3 regions of the Peribacillus sp. S4 genome follow, and region 3 is predicted to be linked to each of the others. Evidence: riboswitches for the same ligand, from Rfam matches in the RefSeq annotation. Region 3 holds a riboswitch; each other region holds the start of a gene.
What was found. A riboswitch is a leader RNA that binds a small molecule or an ion and turns the genes downstream of it on or off. The one in region 3 is predicted to bind S-adenosylmethionine.
Positions count from the first base shown of each region.

Region 1: linked by a shared signal. The riboswitch ahead of ACJ9PY_RS10825 (Na+/H+ antiporter NhaC family protein) and the one ahead of ACJ9PY_RS05655 (methionine ABC transporter ATP-binding protein) in region 3 are both predicted to bind S-adenosylmethionine.
Region 2: linked by a shared signal. The riboswitch ahead of ACJ9PY_RS24855 (methionine ABC transporter ATP-binding protein) and the one ahead of ACJ9PY_RS05655 (methionine ABC transporter ATP-binding protein) in region 3 are both predicted to bind S-adenosylmethionine.

Region 1 covers NZ_CP175708.1:2,268,408-2,274,615, forward strand. The annotation lists gene ppsA (phosphoenolpyruvate synthase) at 1-76, shown strand, start outside; gene hutG (formimidoylglutamase) at 546-1,502, shown strand; gene ACJ9PY_RS10815 (hypothetical protein) at 1,828-1,983, shown strand; gene ACJ9PY_RS10820 (SOS response-associated peptidase) at 2,043-2,714, shown strand; SAM riboswitch class I at 3,049-3,156, shown strand; gene ACJ9PY_RS10825 (Na+/H+ antiporter NhaC family protein) at 3,347-4,663, shown strand; gene ACJ9PY_RS10830 (chromate transporter) at 4,816-5,361, opposite strand; gene ACJ9PY_RS10835 (chromate transporter) at 5,410-6,039, opposite strand.
Region 2 covers NZ_CP175708.1:5,162,343-5,168,550, forward strand. The annotation lists gene ACJ9PY_RS24845 (MetQ/NlpA family ABC transporter substrate-binding protein) at 591-1,427, opposite strand; gene ACJ9PY_RS24850 (methionine ABC transporter permease) at 1,443-2,111, opposite strand; gene ACJ9PY_RS24855 (methionine ABC transporter ATP-binding protein) at 2,104-3,138, opposite strand; SAM riboswitch class I at 3,292-3,404, opposite strand; gene ACJ9PY_RS24860 (O-acetylhomoserine aminocarboxypropyltransferase/cysteine synthase family protein) at 3,522-4,832, opposite strand; SAM riboswitch class I at 4,933-5,040, opposite strand; gene ACJ9PY_RS24865 (thioredoxin family protein) at 5,186-5,494, opposite strand; gene ACJ9PY_RS24870 (toprim domain-containing protein) at 5,498-5,863, opposite strand; gene gcvH (glycine cleavage system protein GcvH) at 5,958-6,208, opposite strand, start outside.
Region 3 covers NZ_CP175708.1:1,183,376-1,189,583, forward strand. The annotation lists gene ACJ9PY_RS05640 (iron-containing alcohol dehydrogenase family protein) at 31-723, opposite strand; gene ACJ9PY_RS05645 (MetQ/NlpA family ABC transporter substrate-binding protein) at 786-1,607, opposite strand; gene ACJ9PY_RS05650 (methionine ABC transporter permease) at 1,664-2,332, opposite strand; gene ACJ9PY_RS05655 (methionine ABC transporter ATP-binding protein) at 2,319-3,335, opposite strand; SAM riboswitch class I at 3,405-3,509, opposite strand; gene ACJ9PY_RS05660 (MBL fold metallo-hydrolase) at 3,793-4,617, shown strand; gene ACJ9PY_RS05665 (hypothetical protein) at 4,682-4,870, opposite strand; gene ACJ9PY_RS05670 (YheE family protein) at 4,957-5,160, opposite strand; gene ACJ9PY_RS05675 (YheC/YheD family protein) at 5,224-6,208, opposite strand, start outside.

The DNA.
Region 1 (6,208 bases), 1.1 Mb from region 3:
AAATGCCACCAAGCTGATAAAAGATGGGCAACGTATTCGAGTAAATGGAACAGAAGGTTATATAGAAATACTATAAATCATTACATTTCTATCATAAAGAAGAACATTCGAATTAGGAGAATCATTGAAATCATGATGCTTTGGGGTTTTTGGCAAAGCCCCCTGTCACTAGGTCATATAAGGGGGCAGTAACTGAAAATTGATACTAAAGTTTAGTAAGATCAACTTGAGATCGGACCTTCTGTTAAAGGTCGCTTTTATATGATGCCAAAGCCCAATTTCTCTCTTTACAACACCGAGAAATTGGGCTTTTTGTGGATTTTATTTATAGGCAAAATCGATACGCCCTTGCTAAATCTACTGGCTTGAGCAGCAATGTCAAACGGATACAAGGAAGATATTCTCCAACAGATATATTTGTCAATATCATAAATGTACGCTGACCTTCTATAGAAATATTAAATTTTTGTATTGGTAATTATACATTATCTCTATTATAATTTTTAAGAAAGATATTTCGGAATTTTTAAAATAAAGGAGAAATTATGTATACTCACCCGACTTTAAAATATTGGAATGGAAGAATTGATTCCCAAACTGACCTGGACAGCTTCAGATACCACCAAAGAGTGCGCTTGGCACCCATTTCGGAATTAGCCACCTCTTCCAATGCATCACGAACTTTTGGACTGATTGGCTTTAAATGTGATGAAGGCGTCAAAAGGAATAAAGGCAGGGTTGGTGCTGCCGAGGGTCCTGATCATATTAGGCAATCGTTGGCAAAATTACCTTGTCATTTACCTTCCCAAACCGAGCTGGTGGATGCTGGCGATGTAATATGTGAAAGTACAGAGATGGAAGCCGCCCAATCTCAACTGGGATCAGCTGTTGCCCGGATTTTGGAGAGTAAAGCGATTCCTATCATACTTGGGGGAGGTCACGAAACCCTGTATGGCCATTATCTTGGGATTAGGAAATCCATTGGACCAAAAGCTAGACTAGGGATTATTAATATTGACGCTCACTTTGATATGAGACCTTATGAAAATGAAACTTCATCTGGCACGATGTTTAAGCAGATTTTGGACGAAGATCAAAGTTGTGGCTATTTATGTGTCGGAATTCAGAAGCAGGGGAATACGAAGGCACTGTTTGAAACTGCAGAGAGGAGTAATGTCGACTACATATTGGAAGAAGATTTGTCATTATACGAAATGGATGAAACGAAGCGGAGGATAAATGAATTCGCTAAGGAAAATGACTATATCATGCTTACATTATGTACGGATGTTATTGATTCAGCCTACGCACCTGGGGTAAGTGCACCATCGCCGTTTGGACTGGATCCGAAATTGGTCCGTGCCATTATTAGGCATATCGTATCGAATGAAAAGATCCTCTCATTTGATATCTCTGAAGTGAACCCTTCATTGGACGAAAATAATAAGACCGTTACATTGGCAGGGCATTTAATAAATGAGGTTTTGCTGCATTTTAAATAATGGACATGGGATGGCGGCAACTCCAATTCGGTCTTCCCAGAAAGAGCGTTTCTTTTCGTATCGACTGTTGGGGCTTTCCTTAATGTTATCTTCAATATTGATGCGAAAAACCTTTAAAGCCCCCAGACTGTCCATGAATCATTCATGGACAGTTTTTTGCGCCTCCTTCACAAGGATTCATGGTCCTTGGCATTGCTTCGTTCGACTAACCATTTTTAAAGTATAAAGGCATGTGGATTTTCCATGCCTCTGCTAAGTTCAATACTGATACTTATGGGTTTTTGGTTTATAATAACAACCATCTAGCCTTTTGAGGAGGGATTCCATGAATGAATATAAAGTAACGGTCAGGAATGGCAGTACCTTAATTTTGTCGGAAATCATTAAAGCTGAAGATGAAAGAGAAGTCCTTGGCACTCTTTTGATTTCCAGCGAATTATTTAATCAACCATTTACTGATATCAGGATTTTAGAAAGCTGATTTGTGCCTGCCCATTCCATTTGATACACTGTAATAAATCTTAATACGGTGGCGATATTATGTGTGGACGTTTCACTCTTTTCACTGACATAGAAGAAATAAAAGAACGGTTTGATATCCAAGGGTCATTTGATGAGGAATACCAATTCAGCTACAATATTGCTCCCTCCCAATCCGTGCTCTCCGTCATTAATGACGGGGTAAGGAACCGGATTGGATATCTTCGGTGGGGACTCATTCCTTTCTGGGCAAAAGACGAAAAAGCGGGCTACAAAATGATCAATGCCAGAGCGGAAACCATTGCTGAGAAAGCAAGCTTCAGGAATGCGTATAAGAAGAAGAGATGCTTGATAATCGCTGACTCTTTTTATGAATGGAAGAAGACACCAGAAAGAAAAATACCGATGCGGATAAAACTGAAGAATCATGCTCCATTTGGAATGGCCGGTCTCTGGGAATCCTGGAAATCTCCTGAAGGCATCAGCATCTATTCGTGCTCTGTTATAACAACTGTGCCAAATGAGCTAATGACCAGCATTCATGACCGCATGCCTGTCATCCTAAAACCAGAAGATGAAAAAGATTGGTTGAATCCTTCCATTAATGATCCTGCATATCTGCAACAGTATTTAAAATCATTCGATTCGGAACAGATGGAAGCATTTGAAGTATCGAATGATGTGAACTCGACTAAAAATAATTCACCTAACCTAATCCAACAAATTTGCTGAGAGGTCATTAGACCTCTCAGAATGTAGACAACTCGATGAAAATCGAGTTTTTCTGCATTTTTTTTATGGTTTTTACAATTTGACGTCGCCTCAAGGCACTCGCTTTTCCCCCAGGAGTCTCGCACACCCGCTCCAATCAACTTAGATCTCTTTATAAACAGTAAGGAGTGCATGTGAAACACTTTAAAAATTAACCCTTGCGAAAATAGACAAAATGCTGTACTGTTATATTTGCTTTTCAAAACGACTTTCGATGTCACGAACTCAGGCAAGTTTCCAGCGTGGTACTTTTCTGGCAGGCATCGTAATTTTTAAATAATTATATAATGTAATCTTCTTATCAAGAGAGACGGAGGGACTGGCCCGAAGATGTCTCGGCAGCGGACTTAAATGGAGTGCTGTGCCAAATCCAGCAGGCTGATTTTCGCCTGAAAGATAAGGAGGGTGTTTTTTATAAATTAAAAGACCTCTTCTTGTTATTAAATAGAAGGGGTCTTTTTTTATGCCAGTTTTTTGCTACAGCTCCATGACTGGAAAATCAGGTAGGTTCAAATTGGAGTTATTTGCGAAAACTGTTAATAGAATAAGAGCTGTGACACATGTCGCGGGAAAAATAAAAAGAGGTGTACATCATGAGTGCAAACAATAAAGGGAATCCATGGGCATTGATCCCATTTGTCGTATTTTTAATTTTATTTATTGGATCCGGAATCATCACTAAAGATTTTTATTCATTTCCGGTGATTGTAGCGATTTCCATTGCATCGGCAGCTGCATTGGCGATGAATCGGAAAGAGACATTCAATGAAAAGGTTGATATCTTCTGTAAAGGTGCCGGGGACGCCAATATTATGTTAATGGTTATCATTTTCCTTTTGGCCGGCGCTTTTGCCGAAGTTGCCAATGGCATGGGGGCAGTTGAATCAACCGTGAATCTTGCCTTAGCTGTTTTCCCCCAAAATCTATTAATGGTGGGGATTTTCATCATCGCTTGTTTTATTTCTCTATCCATGGGGACAAGCATGGGAACGATAGTTGCCCTGGCACCTATCGGGGTAGGGATTAGTGAACAAACTGATATTTCACTTGCCCTTTCAATGGCAGCCGTTATTGGTGGTGCGATGTTTGGGGATAACCTTTCATTCATTTCAGATACGACAATCGCTGCTGTTCGAACTCAGGGAACGAAAATGAAGGATAAGTTTAAAGTGAATTTTTTCATCGTTTTACCTGCAGCCATCATCACATGTGCCATCCTAGGAATTTTAACGATGGGTGAACAGGCTGACATTTCCCAACAGTCTTATGATTGGGTGAAGATTCTTCCGTATCTTTGCGTATTGGTCACTGCATTGGCAGGAGTCAATGTGTTCTTGGTCCTTTCCATCGGAATCGTATTTGCAGGAATCATCGGCTTGGCAGATGGTAGTTATCAACCGTTGGGTGTCATTCAAAAAGTTGGAGAAGGAATGGCGGGAATGTATGAAATCTCCTTCCTTGCCCTTTTAATTGCAGGTATGGTAGCCGTAATCAAACATAATGGTGGCATCGATTATCTACTCCACCTAGTGACACGAAATAGCAAATCGAAAAAAGGGGCGGAATTCAGCATTGCGGGGCTTGTTGGTTTAACGAACCTTTCAACGGCAAATAACACGATTTCGATTATTATTGCCGGGCCACTTGCCAAAAATATTTCTGAAAAGTATGGGATTGATCCGCGGAAATCGGCGAGCGTCCTTGACATTTTTGCATGTTGTATCCAAGGGTTGATCCCATATGGAGCACAACTGCTTGTTGCAGCAGGGGTAGCAAAAATTTCTCCGTTAAGCATCTTGCCGTATTCATATTACCCAATCCTGATTGGACTTTGTGGCATCATTGCCATCCTGATTGGTTTTCCACGGTTTCAGCCGGGAAATGATGAAATGAAGAAACGTACCTCTTAAAAAGAGAATATAATAATAAAACACCCTGAATCATTGGATGCAGGGTGTTTTCTGTATGGTAAATACATAAACATAATAAAGTTTTCTCACACTTTTCAATTTTTCTGCTTAATTCCGGTCCAAATTAATGATGGTTGTGTGTGAGACACCTGTCATGAATAGAGGACAACACCAACTAAACCGGAAAGAATAATTACATAGGCTGGATGCCAGCGTAATTTCATTAGGGCAAATAACGATAAACCAAAAACGAGTAATAAGCTTATCGTATGCCATGAAAAGTTCACGGCTATCATATGATTGGAAAGTGCTAAACTGATCGCTGCAAAGATGATCAAACTAGTGACAATGGGCCTTAATCCATAAAACATGGATTGAACAACTGGATAATGATTCAATTTGCTGAAAAATGTGGCTATAACGGTTACGATTATAATGGCAGGAAGCAAGATTCCTAGAGCAGATGATATGGCTCCTGCTAACCCAGCAGTGGAATAGCCAACGAGAATGGCACTATTGGCGGTGACAGGTCCTGGGGACATCCCGGAAATGGCGATTATATCGGTGAATTCCTGCGTTGTCATCCATCCATGCTGTGAGACTTCCGATTCTATTACGGGAATCATGGCGTATCCGCCTCCGAAAGATACAAAGCCGATAATAAAGAAGGTGCTAAACAACTCCCACAATTCCATCATTCCATCACATGCTTTCTTGAAAATTAGTTAGTCCCTATTTTGTGTTACCTATATGCCAGCACCCATGAAAGGTTCGAAATCATTTTCTTCTATTTTCCTATCTTTTTTGTCCATCTTGACATCGTAACCTAATTTTCTCTTAATGGAGATGGTCACAATACCGGCTAGAGCTCCTGCTATTATAACCATCACAGGGTGAAGAAAGAAGAGGACGGGAATTCCTGCTATTAAAATACAGAAAGTTGATTTGTCAACAACTGCGGTTTTTCCTATCTTGATAGCCGCATAGGCGATGATGGCTACTATGGAAGCTCTGATCGATATGAATGCGGATTCTACCTTCGGATTATCCTGAATGAAAAAATAAACAATGCCCAGGAGCAGAACAATTAAAAAGGTAGGTAATGAAACACCGATCATGGCTGCCATTGCCCCCTTCATTCCGGCAATTCGATGGCCGATAAAGGTGGCGGAGTTGATGGCGACAGCTCCCGGTACGGACTGAGATAAAGCAAAAACATCAGTAACTTCTTCGCTTTTCATCCATTTTCTCTTTTCGACCACTTCATTTTCGATTAAAGGGATCATCGCAAACCCGCCTCCGAATGTGACAGGTGCTATTTTAAAAAAGGTCCAAAATAATTGGAATAGAGTTTTCCATTGTCCTTTCATTGACATCAGTCACTTCCTTTGCATGCATTGTTTAATTCTTATCATTAACATATCAAAGAAAAAGGGCTGGGTAAATTGCAACAAAATCATCGGGTATAACAAAACGTTATACCCAGAAGATTTATCCGTTTTATTAGAATGCCGCCAAAAATTGAATAGCCTTAGAATGTATCTC
Region 2 (6,208 bases), 1.6 Mb from region 3:
TTGTATACAGTTTTTTAGATTTTTAGGTTTTCCAAATTTGAACGTTACTTTCCACTTCAGGCACTCGCTTTCCGCGGGCGGTCCGGAAGCCTCCTCGGCGCTTTTGCGCCTGCGGTGTCTCCCCTTGACTCGCTTTTCCCGCAGGAGTCTCGTATCTTCCGTTCCAATCCACTAAGACTACACAATCAGATAGAATCACTTTCACCTACATTCTATATTCCGTTCAATGCCGGTTAGGATTTCCGTGATAAAGTGCTTCACTTCTCTAAGTTCGGCAGCTTTATTAATCATTTGTTCAATCAGAGGCTCTTAATCGAGTATTTCCGGGTGTTATTATCGTCCCAACACAAATCCGTTACTGTCTGCTGAAGCATACATGAATAAAACCTGAAGCTGTTGACGCAGATTCCGCAACCATGGCTATGTGTAATATGAGCGTTTTGGTTGTTATCCCTGCCCATCGGCACTCAATAACAAATGTAGAGGGCTATTATGATTTTAAATCCAATAAAAAAAAAGGTTTCAAAATGAGACCATTCCGAAACCTTTTTAAACTGCGACCTGAATAAAATCAGGTCGCCATTCTCGAATTATTTATCCGCCGGTACAACTGCACCTTTGTATTCTTTAAGAATGAAATCTTGAATTTTTTTAGAATGCAATACTTCTACAAGCGCTTTGATTGCTTCTTTATTTTCGTCACCTTTGTTTACGGCAATGACATTCACATAAGGTGATTCGGAATCTTCAATCGCAATTGAATCTTCAAGCGGATTCAAACCGGCGTCAATTGCATAGTTGGAGTTGATCAAGACTGCATCGCCTTCGCCGCTCTCATAAATTTTAGGAAGCAGGGCCGCTTCATAATCTGCATCGAATTTAAGGTTTTTCTTATTTTCAACGATGTCTTTCGTTGTAGCCGTCGTTTTATCGATGCCTTCTTTCAAAGTGATCAGGCCATTCTTTTCCAAAAGGGATAAAGCGCGTCCATGATCAGCAACAGAGCTGCTCATAATAATTGTTGCGCCTTCCGGAAGTTTATCAATGCTTTTATATTTTTGTGAATATAGAGCAATCGGCTCGATATGGATTCCGCCAGCATTGACGAAGTCATATCCATTTTCTTTAATTTGCCCCTCTAAATATGGAATGTGTTGAAAGTAGTTAGCATCCAATTCCTTATCATTCAACGCCTTATTCGGTAAAACATAGTCCTGGAACGTTTCAATTTCCAAATCGATTCCTTTTTCTTTAAGAAGCGGTTTAGCTTCCTCAAGGATTTCTGCATGAGGAACATTGGATGCTCCTACAACTAATTTCTTCGATTCTTTATCCGTATCGCTGCCGCTTTTATCCTTTTCACTTCCACAAGCAGCCAAAGCGATAGATAACACTAAGATTAATGCAAATCCTAAAAACTTTTTCATCCTATTCATCTCCCTTTATCTTTTGTCCAATTTAGATGTAATCACATCTCCAATAATTTGAATTATGAAGACGATAATTAGAATAACGATTGTCGCTACAAGCGTAACGTCATTTTGATTTCTTTGATAGCCGTCCAAATAGGCTAGATTACCAAGCCCCCCAGCGCCGATGACCCCGGCCATTGCGGTATATCCAACCAATGCAATCGATGTTACCGTAATCCCGGAAATAAGGGCAGGCATCGACTCTGGAAGAAGGACCTTCCAAATGATCGTGCTCGTTTTTGCCCCCATCGATTTAGCGGCTTCAATTACACCTTTATCGATTTCACGAAGGCCGATTTCAACCATACGCGCATAAAATGGGGCAGCACCGATAATAAGTGCCGGCAGTGCAGCATTCTCACCGATCATGGAACCGACAAGCGCTTTAGTGAAAGGAATGAGCAGCACGATCAAAATAAGAAATGGAATGGAACGGAATATATTGACGACAGCACTCATGACTCCGTTAACAGCCCGGTTTTGCCACATATTACCCTTTCCTGTCAGGAAAAGGATCAATCCTAGTATTATGCCTATAAAAAAGGTTGCCACTACAGAGACGCTTGTCATGTAAAGCGTTTCTTTCGTAGCTTCAATGATGTCTTCCCAATCAACATTCGGCAATAATTCTTCAAGCATGAGTAATCACCTCCACGCCTACCTGCTGTGCTCTAATGAATTCGATTGCGCGGAGCATTTCATCCTCTTTGCCATCTAGATGGATAAACAATGTTCCATATGAACCGCTTCTTGTTTGGGATATCTTACCTTGAACGATATTGACATCCAACTCGAAGTTACGTACAAGCTTGGTGATCAATGGGCTTTCTGCATGATCACCTACAAAGGTCAATTGAATCACTTTGCCTGCTGGATAGCGTTCGAGCAAATGGTCCATCGTTTCTTTCGTTTCTTCCGGTTCCGTTACCTGTTGCACGAAACGCTTCGTCATTTGTTCTTTAGGATTCTTGAAGACATCCAGGACAGGACCCTGTTCAACAACCTGCCCGCTTTCCATCACGGCGACGCGATGGCAGATTTTACGTATTACATGCATTTCATGCGTAATCAAGACGATCGTCAATCCCAAACGCTGATTGATGTCAACAAGCAATTCGAGTATGGAGTCGGTAGTCTGCGGATCCAATGCAGAAGTCGCTTCATCACACAGCAGCACTTTAGGGTCATTTGCCAGAGCCCTGGCTATTCCCACCCTTTGCTTTTGCCCTCCGCTTAATTGCGAAGGATAGGCCTTTTCCCTGCCTTCAAGTCCGACTAACTTGATCAATTCGTTCACACGCTTGGTGCGTTCAGGTTTAGAAATACCTGCAATTTCCAACGGGAAAGATATATTCTCCTGAACGGTCCTTGACCATAATAGATTGAAATGCTGGAAAATCATGCTGATTTCTTGACGGGCCTTACGGAGCTGAGCCCCTTTAATTTTTGAAATTTCCTTTTCAGCCACCACAACGGATCCCTCTGTCGGTGTTTCCAATCCATTGAGCATTCTGATCAAAGTACTTTTCCCCGCTCCACTGTAACCGATGATCCCGAAAATCTCGCCTTTATTTATTTCAACATTCACATTATTTACAGCCTTGATCGTCTCACTGTTTCCTTTTCCTGTTCGGAACAGCTTACTGACTTTCGTCAATGTAATCATTAACCCTCACCTCTTTTATCCAATAAAACCTATGAACTTAGTTGATTTCTCTACATTATTAGTCTGTTTCTCCTATCATGTAAAAGTTTTCCCAATTAAAATAGAAAAAACCTTTCTGCATGAGCAGAAAGGCAGGTGAAGAAACAGGCCTTCCTCTCATCTTCCAAAGTGATTAAACTTTGTGTGAATTGGCACCTTTCCAAGGAAATCTCCTTGTCGGTTGCCGGGTTTCATCGGGCACATCCCTCCACCTCTCTTGATAAGAGCTAATATATAGAATATTTGTACATCATTAAGTTCTTTAGTATGGAGAAATTTTATCATAGATAAAAAAGGAGCGCAATGTATATTATTTCTAGTACAAGAATGAACAGGAACTTTGCTTAAAGCGTTTTGGAAGTCAAGGAGACGATTTTCGTCGCCTTTTCAATTGCCTGCTCCAAATCTTCTATTAAGTCGTCTACATTTTCAATCCCAATCGATAAACGGACTTGATCGGCACCTACACCCGCTTTCGCAAGACCCGCCTCATTCAATTGTTGATGGGTCGTACTTGCTGGGTGGATGATCAAGCTCTTCGCATCCCCTACATTCGCCACATGGGACCATAATTCCACCGAATTGATAAGTTTTGCCCCAGCTTCGCGATTACCTTGAATCCCAAATGTCACGACAGCTCCAGCTCCCTTTGGCAAATATTTATCCGCAAGGGCTTTATCGGGATGATCCTCATCACCAGGATGTGAAACCCAGGTCACGGCAGGATGGTTTTTTAAATATTGGATGACAGACTTGGTGTTTGATAGATGCTCTTTCATCCTTACATGCAGCGTTTCAAGTCCAAGCGTAAACTGGAATGCACTTTGGGCACTTAGCGCAGGGCCCAAATCACGTAGTAACTGGACCCGGGCTTTCGTTATGAATGCGGCAGGGCCAACTGCCTCGGCGTATACCAGACCGTCGTAACTTGGGTCAGGCTCCGTGAAGCCAGGATAGTTCGGCGAGTTCCAATCGAATTTCCCTCCATCCACGATGACACCGCCTAGCGTCGTTCCATTTCCAAGAAGCCATTTTGTAGCGGAATGGATGACAATATCCGCTCCAAAATCAATTGGTCTGCAAAGATACGGTGTCGCGAAGGTATTATCAATGATTAAAGGTATGCCGGCTTCGTGGGCGATTTCCGCTACCGCTTCAATATCGAGCACCCTCAAACTTGGATTTCCGATCGTTTCAGCAAAAATGGCTTTAGTTCTTGGTGTAATCGCCCTTTTGAAATTCTCAGGGTCATCGGGAGAAACGAACTTCACTTTGATCCCATATTTAGGAAGAGTGTTTTCGAAAAGGTTATACGTACCGCCATATAATGTAGAGGCTGAAACAATCTCATCCCCTGCAGCAGCAATATTCAGGATTGAAAGTGAGATGGCAGCCATTCCGCTTGCCGTTGCCAATCCGCCGATACCGCCTTCCAATAAGGCCATTCTTTCCTCAAAAACGCTGACCGTGGGATTATGAAGCCGTGAATATATATAGCCATTCTCCTTCAGGCCAAATAAATTTGCTGCATGGTCGGTGTCCTTGAACAAGTATGCATTGCTTTGGTAGATAGGAACGGCACGGACACCTGTTTCATCAGCTTGCAGACCGCCATGAACACTCAATGTTTCGAAACGCAACTTTTTCTCTGACATATAATTTCACCTTTTTTCTATGGATTTAGTTGGATTTATATGAAATCTGGCTTTTTATAAACAAAAAAACCACTTCTATAAGAAGAGGTTTCAAGAACACACCTCATCTACCAGAGCCAACACTCTGCTGGAATTAGCACCGTATATAAAAATTTATACCGGTTGCCGGGCTTCGTCGGGCCAGTCCCTCCGCCACTCTTGATAAGAACTATTAAATTCTGCCATTACTTAATTCAAAATATAGCATTTTAGATTAAATCAGTCAATGAATTGTTAGAATATTCTTTGTTTATTTCCTGCTCTCATTCAAATGTCAGCAACAAAGAAAACCAACCGCGGTTCTGATTGGTTTCCTAACTGATTTCCTTAAGCAATCCGTACAAATTAGGAACGGATTGAAAGGCATATATTTTTTTGTGCAGCTGCCCTTCTTTGAAAAGCAATAAGCAAGGAACACTTTCGATTTCATATGATTCGGCAATTGCTTGGATATAGTTCATATTCATTTTGCCTGCCTTCAATTCGGGGAAAAGCTCCAAGGATATCGTCAGCATCTTGGAGGCCACCTGACAGGTTCCGCATAAAGGTGTATATAAATATAAGCAAAAAGTTTCCCCATTTTCAACAGCAAGCTTACACTCTTCTTCTTTCCATTCCTGCATCAATTAGTCGTTCACCCTTTGACTTAAAAATTTCATTTTCACATTCATATTGGCAGATAGGAGCACAGTTGCGATATGATGTTCGGGTGAGCTCTCCACTTCTTTGTACATTTTATTAATATACAGGTGGTTCGCTTCCGGCATTTCCCTTCGGAACTGCTTCCGCAGCTTTTCTCCTGATTCATCTGCGTCAAAAAGGAGATAAACATCACGGTCCATCAATTCATCCACTAATTCATCCAGCTTAGTTAATGATATGGTCCCATTCGTACATCTTATTTCCACATCTTCATTTAAAACGGAGGCAACTTTTCTTTTATCGGAACTGCCTTCTACAATGATCACTTTATCGAATTCGCCCCACTCCATGTCATCACTCCATCTCACGAATTATGTGCGCAACTCACCCACTGTACAAATGAAAAAGAGAGCAGGCCTTTTCAGTCCCCCCTCTCGTTTCTTTTTAACCGTTGATTAAACTCTCATACTCTTCAGCGCTCATCAAGTTTTCAATATCACTGCTATTAGATGGTTCAAGCACGACCATCCATGCCTTTTCATAAGGAGACTCATTTACATATTCAGGGTTGTCACTTAAATCTTCGTTCACTTCAACAACCTTGCCACTGATAGGTGCATAAAGTTCAGAAACGGTCTTAACGGATTCAACGCTTCCAAATGGTTCGTTCGCTTTCAATTCATCGCCGATTTCCG
Region 3 (6,208 bases):
CAAGACCACTTGTGATGATGTTCGTTTCAATTACACGCTGCAGCGCATCTGTCCATTTCCCTTTTTCAAATCAGCTAAGGCTTCCTCGCCATATGTCAATAAAACTTCCTGGCATTGCCTTGCGGCCAGATGGGCCAATTCAATACAAACGGACTTGGTGGCAAGCTTTTCGGCCAGTGCATTGCCCTCGTACCATTTCGCCAATGTATCGCCGATTCCAGCACGTAAATAGTTAATCGGCGAATTAAGAAGAATTCCTGGTTCGATCAATAACATCCAAGTGCTTTTTTCATGAATATCATAACGGACATATGAACCATTATCATCATAAATGACACTCAACGGTGTCCAGGCAGCGCAGGTGGAAGCCAAGGTTGGAATGAGGATGATTTCCTTTTGAAGCGAGTTTCCGGCCGATTTGGCGAGGTCGAGCAACTTACCGCCGCCAATGCCAATTAAGGCATCTGCACCATGTTCAAGAGCTGCCTTCTTGACGCGTTCAATTTCCGGGTCACTGCATTCCCCGCCGTATGTGAAAAAAATCGTCTCAATATTTTCTAAGGAAGGAAAGAAGGGTTCAGTAACTTCCCAGGACTTTTGTCCATGAATAACGAGCACTTTACGAATGTTCCCTCTATTCAGTTTCACTTCCAGGTTTTCAAGGACATTTGCTTTACAGGCGTAATAAGCGGGGCCGCTGCGGACCTCCAGTAGGGTATTCATATTTTCTCTCCTTAATGAAAGGCCTGTTCCCGGTAAAGGGGAAGCAGGCCTTGATTATTTGATCAATTCATCCAGTCTGGTTTTCCGAATCCGGCAAATTTGTCATCGATCACTTTTTCAAACTGGTCGGATTCCACTACAGATTTAATATCCTTGGCAAATTGAGCGTCTACATCTTTTGTATTCACTGCAACAACGTTTCGATACATATCCGGCATGTTTTCTAAAACTAGGGCATCCTTGAGGTCCATTTTCGCTGCAAGAGCAAAGTTGCCAGGGACCGCCGATAGGTCGACGCTGTCTGTTGCGCGGGGCAACTGAGCGGATTCCAATGGTTTTAGCTGGATGTTTTTTGGATTTTTCGTTACATCCTTTTCAGATACTTTTAAAGGGTCGACATTTGGATCGACTTCAATCAACCCTTCATCCACCAGCACTTTTAGTGCACGTGCCAGGTTAACCGGATCATTGGGCACTGCAAGGGATGTACCGTCTTTCACTTCTTTCAATGAATTATACTTATTAGAATATATGCCCATTGGCGCTGTTGGAACTATGATAAGGTCGGAAAGCTTTAAATCATTTTCTTTAGCGAAGTTATCCATGTACACTTTATGCTGGAAAAGGTTGGCGTCGATCGAGTTGTTGCCAAGCGACTTATTCGGCTGGATATAGTCGGTGAATTCGACGATCTCTATTTTGTATCCGAGATCTTCCAGACCTGGTTTGATGGCCTCCTTAACCATATCGGCGTACGGCCCGGTAGTCGCCCCAATCTTCAATTCTTTTTTGTCTTCTGTATTTGGGGATGCATCATCGCTCCCGCAAGCTGCCAAGCCGAGTGCAAGTGCACAGACTGATAATAACGAAGCTATTTTCTTCATTTGAAATTCCTCCTGAGTAATGAAATGTATTGAGTCATTAAAAAAAGTGATTGAACCTATCGCTTGTTAACTATGTATGAAACTTTGTCACCAACCATTTGAATGAGTTGCACAAGGCAGATCAGCACGACGATCGTCGTGATCATGACTGTGTTGTCATATCGGTAATATCCGTACCGGATGGCCAGGTCGCCAATTCCGCCACCGCCGATTGTCCCAGCCATTGCTGAGTAACCGATTAGCGATATGGTCGTTAATGTCAGTCCTTGAATGATTCCCGGTTTTGCCTCTGGAAGAAGTACATCCTTAATGATCATCCATGGAGTGGCACCTACGGCAATTGCAGCTTCAATCACTCCTCTGTCTATTTCACGTAATGCCGTTTCAACAATCCTTGCAAAAAAAGGGATTGCGGATACGGACAGGGAAACAGAAGCTGCTCTTGGCCCTATCGTCGATCCTGTAAGTAGGTCCGTTAAAGGAAGGAGGGCGACCAAAAGAATGATGAACGGGATTGAACGGACAATATTGACTGCGAAACCGAGAGATCGATTCACGATGCCATTTTCAAAAAATAAATTCCTGGTTGTTGAAAATAGCAATACTCCAAGCGGTAAACCGATCAGCAGGGCTACTGCAAGAGAAACGCCAACCATATAAATCGTTTCAAGAAAGGCTTTATTAAGATCAGGTAAAATATTGACGATGGGATTAAGCAGTGACATGTTTTAACACCTCCACAGAACTGGAACGATCTTTTATATATTCCAATGCCGAATGAATTTGGACGGCATCGCCAATTAACTCGATGATTAAAATGCCTAAAGGAACATCCTGGATATACTCAATTTTACCGTGTAAAATATTTCCCTTTACTGCATGGGATTGGAGAGTATCCGAAAGAATCGATTCACCGGCGGTTTGCCCTTCGAATTGGATCTTAATAATCGTACCTTCACTTTCTTCAATCAAGTGCGAAGGGAGTTCGAAATCCAGTACACTGCTAATGAATTGCTTCGTTAACTCCTGTTTGGGCTGTGAAAATATTTCATAAACGGGTCCTTCTTCAATTACCCGGCCATCCTGCATCACGGCGACTCGGTGGCATAGTTCTTTGACCACTTCCATTTCATGTGTAATCAACACGATGGTGATACCAAGCTCACTGCTTATCTTTTTCAATAACTGTAAAATCGCTTTTGTAGTTGTTGGATCAAGGGCTGAAGTCGCTTCATCACATAATAGTACAGTGGGTTCATTTGCTAACGCGCGAGCTATGCCGACCCGTTGCTTCTGTCCACCGCTAAGCTGTGCAGGATAGACATCTTTCTTATCGCTGAGCCCTACTATTTCCAACAATTCCAATACACGTAACTTAGTCGCGTCCTTCGATCGATGCGCGGCCCTTAAGGCGAAAGCGACATTTTCATAAACGGTTTTTGAACTGACCAGGGAAAAGTGCTGGAATATCATTCCGATTTTTTGCCGTTGTTTACGAAGCTCTTTGCTAGATAAAGAGGTTAAATCAATGCCGTCGATAATGATATTTCCACCTGTCGGACGTTCAAGCAAATTCAAGCAGCGGAGCAATGAGCTTTTTCCAGCTCCGCTGTAGCCGACAATTCCATATATTTCACCAGTTTGAATGGTTAAAGTTACGTTATCCACTCCGATAACTCGGTTTTTCTTCGAGACGTATTCCTTTCGGACTGAACGGATTTCAATCATGAGCTTTCCCCCTTAAACATTAAAAAAGCTGCCTCTATCATTCAGAAAGAGGCAGCGAAATCATATCTCGGCTTATCTTTCAGAATGCAATCATTCTGCAGGAATTGGCACCGTTCCCTAAGGGCGGTTGCCGGACATCACAGGGCCTGATCCCTCCGTCACTCTTGATAAGTAAATTATTATTTTAGAATATTTCAAGTTTTGTAATATAATCTATATTATTTGTAAAATCCGGCATTGTCAATCGTTTCTTTTATTTTTTTGTCATTAAATCTGGTACAGTCCGTTAAAACGATTCATGGAAAATGGGCTATTATGCAATAATCCAGCATTTTCATCGAGGCTATTCATTCCAATATTTCCTTGTCAAAAAGGTAAAGTGGTACTACAGTTATTATAGTAAAGTTAAAAAAAGGAAGATGAAACTATATTTATACAATGATGGGGAGGAAACCGAATGATAGAGATCAAGACGATAAATGATGTGGTTTGCGTGCATGGGACTCCTGGCGGGAACAAGGCGGGGATGAGTGTGTATGTCTTTTTAACGGATGGCCTATTGATAGATACTGGCGCACAGATTTTATTGGAAGAGCTTATTCCATTCTATGAATCCGCAGACTTCGACTCAGTGGCCCTGACTCACTATCATGAAGACCATACGGGGGGTGCTGCCTGGATACAGGAACATAAAAAGGTCCCTCTTTTCATTCACCCGATGTCGGTTGAGGTTTGTGCAAAGGATGCTGAATATCCTGAATATCGCAAAATTTTCTGGGGAAAGAGAGACGCCTTTAAAGCTGAGCCGCTAGGGAAGGGCATTCATTCCCGTACCGAAACGTGGGAGCCGATTTTTACCCCAGGTCATGCAAAGGACCATATGGTGTATTTGAATCACAATAATGGCGTGCTCTTTTCAGGAGACCTTTTCGTAACCCCAAAAACAAAGCTTGTTTTACGGGAAGAGTCCGTCCCGGTAATCATCGATTCGATAAAAAGATTGCTTCAATATGACTTCGGGGAAGTGTTTTGCTGTCATGCTGGGCATGTCCCTGATGGGAAGGAGATGTTTCGAAAAAAACTGGATTATCTGGAAAACCTCCAAGGGGAAATTTTACGCTTGCATTCTCAAGGGCTGACCGTTCATGAAATCCAGCAGGTCGTTTTACCGAATCGCTATCCCCTTATCGAGATATCTGGGCATGAATGGGATTCAGAGCATATCATTACATCGATATTAAACGAAAATATTTTAAGTGCGAGGGAGAATGGGACTATTTGATTGCTATCCGTTTAACGGTCTGACTGATATAAAAGAGAGCTCTCCATAAGAGAGCCCACCTTATTCATTTATTGACATTGGGATCTGTTTCATCATAAAAATCATGTGCTTCTTCGATGTTCTGAAGGTTAGCGACTTCATACACATTTCCTCCCGCCATTCCTTCATTGATGATACGGTCGATATCCAGGTAAACGGAGTCCTTGCCATCATATTCGGTATCCTTCAAAAATGTCATTTTTTCTTTATCCAAAAGAAATCCCTCCTAGCCTTTTCTTTAGTTTTAGGCAAAGGAGTTTTTTTTATTCTGTTTAGCGATTTCATGAATGTAAAGGGGTTTCATTCATAAACATGGAAGATCATTAAATCATGTATCATGCTTTTGAGTTGGGTTTCATCTGTTTCGGAAGGCGGATTGGCTGTCCACTCGATGGATCCATCTTTATGATACAAGGCTTTGACTGCCTGCTTGTTGAAATAAAAGGAAATTTTCCATCCAGGCAGATTCTTATGCAATGGCTCCCATTGAAAATGAGTGATCATATGTATTACCTCCATATATACTGTTTCTCATTCGATTATAATGGAAAACGGCAGCTGGAGGTGTTATTTTCTTTTCAGGTTGGGAAAAGTTAATTCAATGAAAAGATTTTTTAAATGCAAAAGCCTGTTTGTTTCAATTTCTTCTTCATCGAATTGCATCGGCTTTGAGTTCACTTCGTATATGAAAAGCAAGCCCGATTCGTCTTCCCCTATATCAATGGAAAACTCACCGAGAAATCCGATCTTTTTTGAAAGTATCTCTCCGCATTTTTGGGCGACATTCGCTAATTTCAGATCCAGGTTTTTTGATTTAAGGTCCTGATAAGGAAAAAGCTTTCCGCCTCGGGGAGTGTGGGTGGTGATTTCCTGGGTTTGCGACATCCTTACCGCTTTGCCGGTCACTTTATAAAAACCTTTTTCATAATGGACGAGAATCCGGTAATCATAACGATGCCCAAAGAGTTTTTTTGGTATGATCGCCTGTTGAGCAAGATAGCTCCTTTTTAATAAATCCCTTTTTTTTGTATCCCAGAAGGAAGGAAAATCAGGGAAGGACTCACTATGCTTTAAGCTATTGAACAATAGGGTATCATCATCATTTTTGATAATGGTATAAATGCCCTTCCCTTGGCTTCCTTTGCATGGCTTAAGGTATATATGCCTGTATGTCTCCAGGAAAGAATCAAGGCAACCGCTGTTTCGTAAGACTATGGTGGGCGGAAGGTGGTTGGTGAGGGATCCATCTTCAGTTAATGCTTCGAACATCACATATTTATCTATAAAACAGGGGTTGAATAGAGTCATTCGGTTATCTTTAAAATGTGTGATAAGATGTTGGAATTCCTCTGACGCCTCATAGCTCCTCCAGGGGACACGGTTATAGACGATGTCAGGGAAGGGCACTTTACATTCAATCCACTTGTTTGAAATGGAGGAAAAAAGATACCCTTTCATCGACTCGGAATGAAGGGCATTTCCTGTGAATACATACGCCAATATTCCATGTTTCAATAAATATAATAATAAGTCCCGAAAAAGGGTCAGGTTT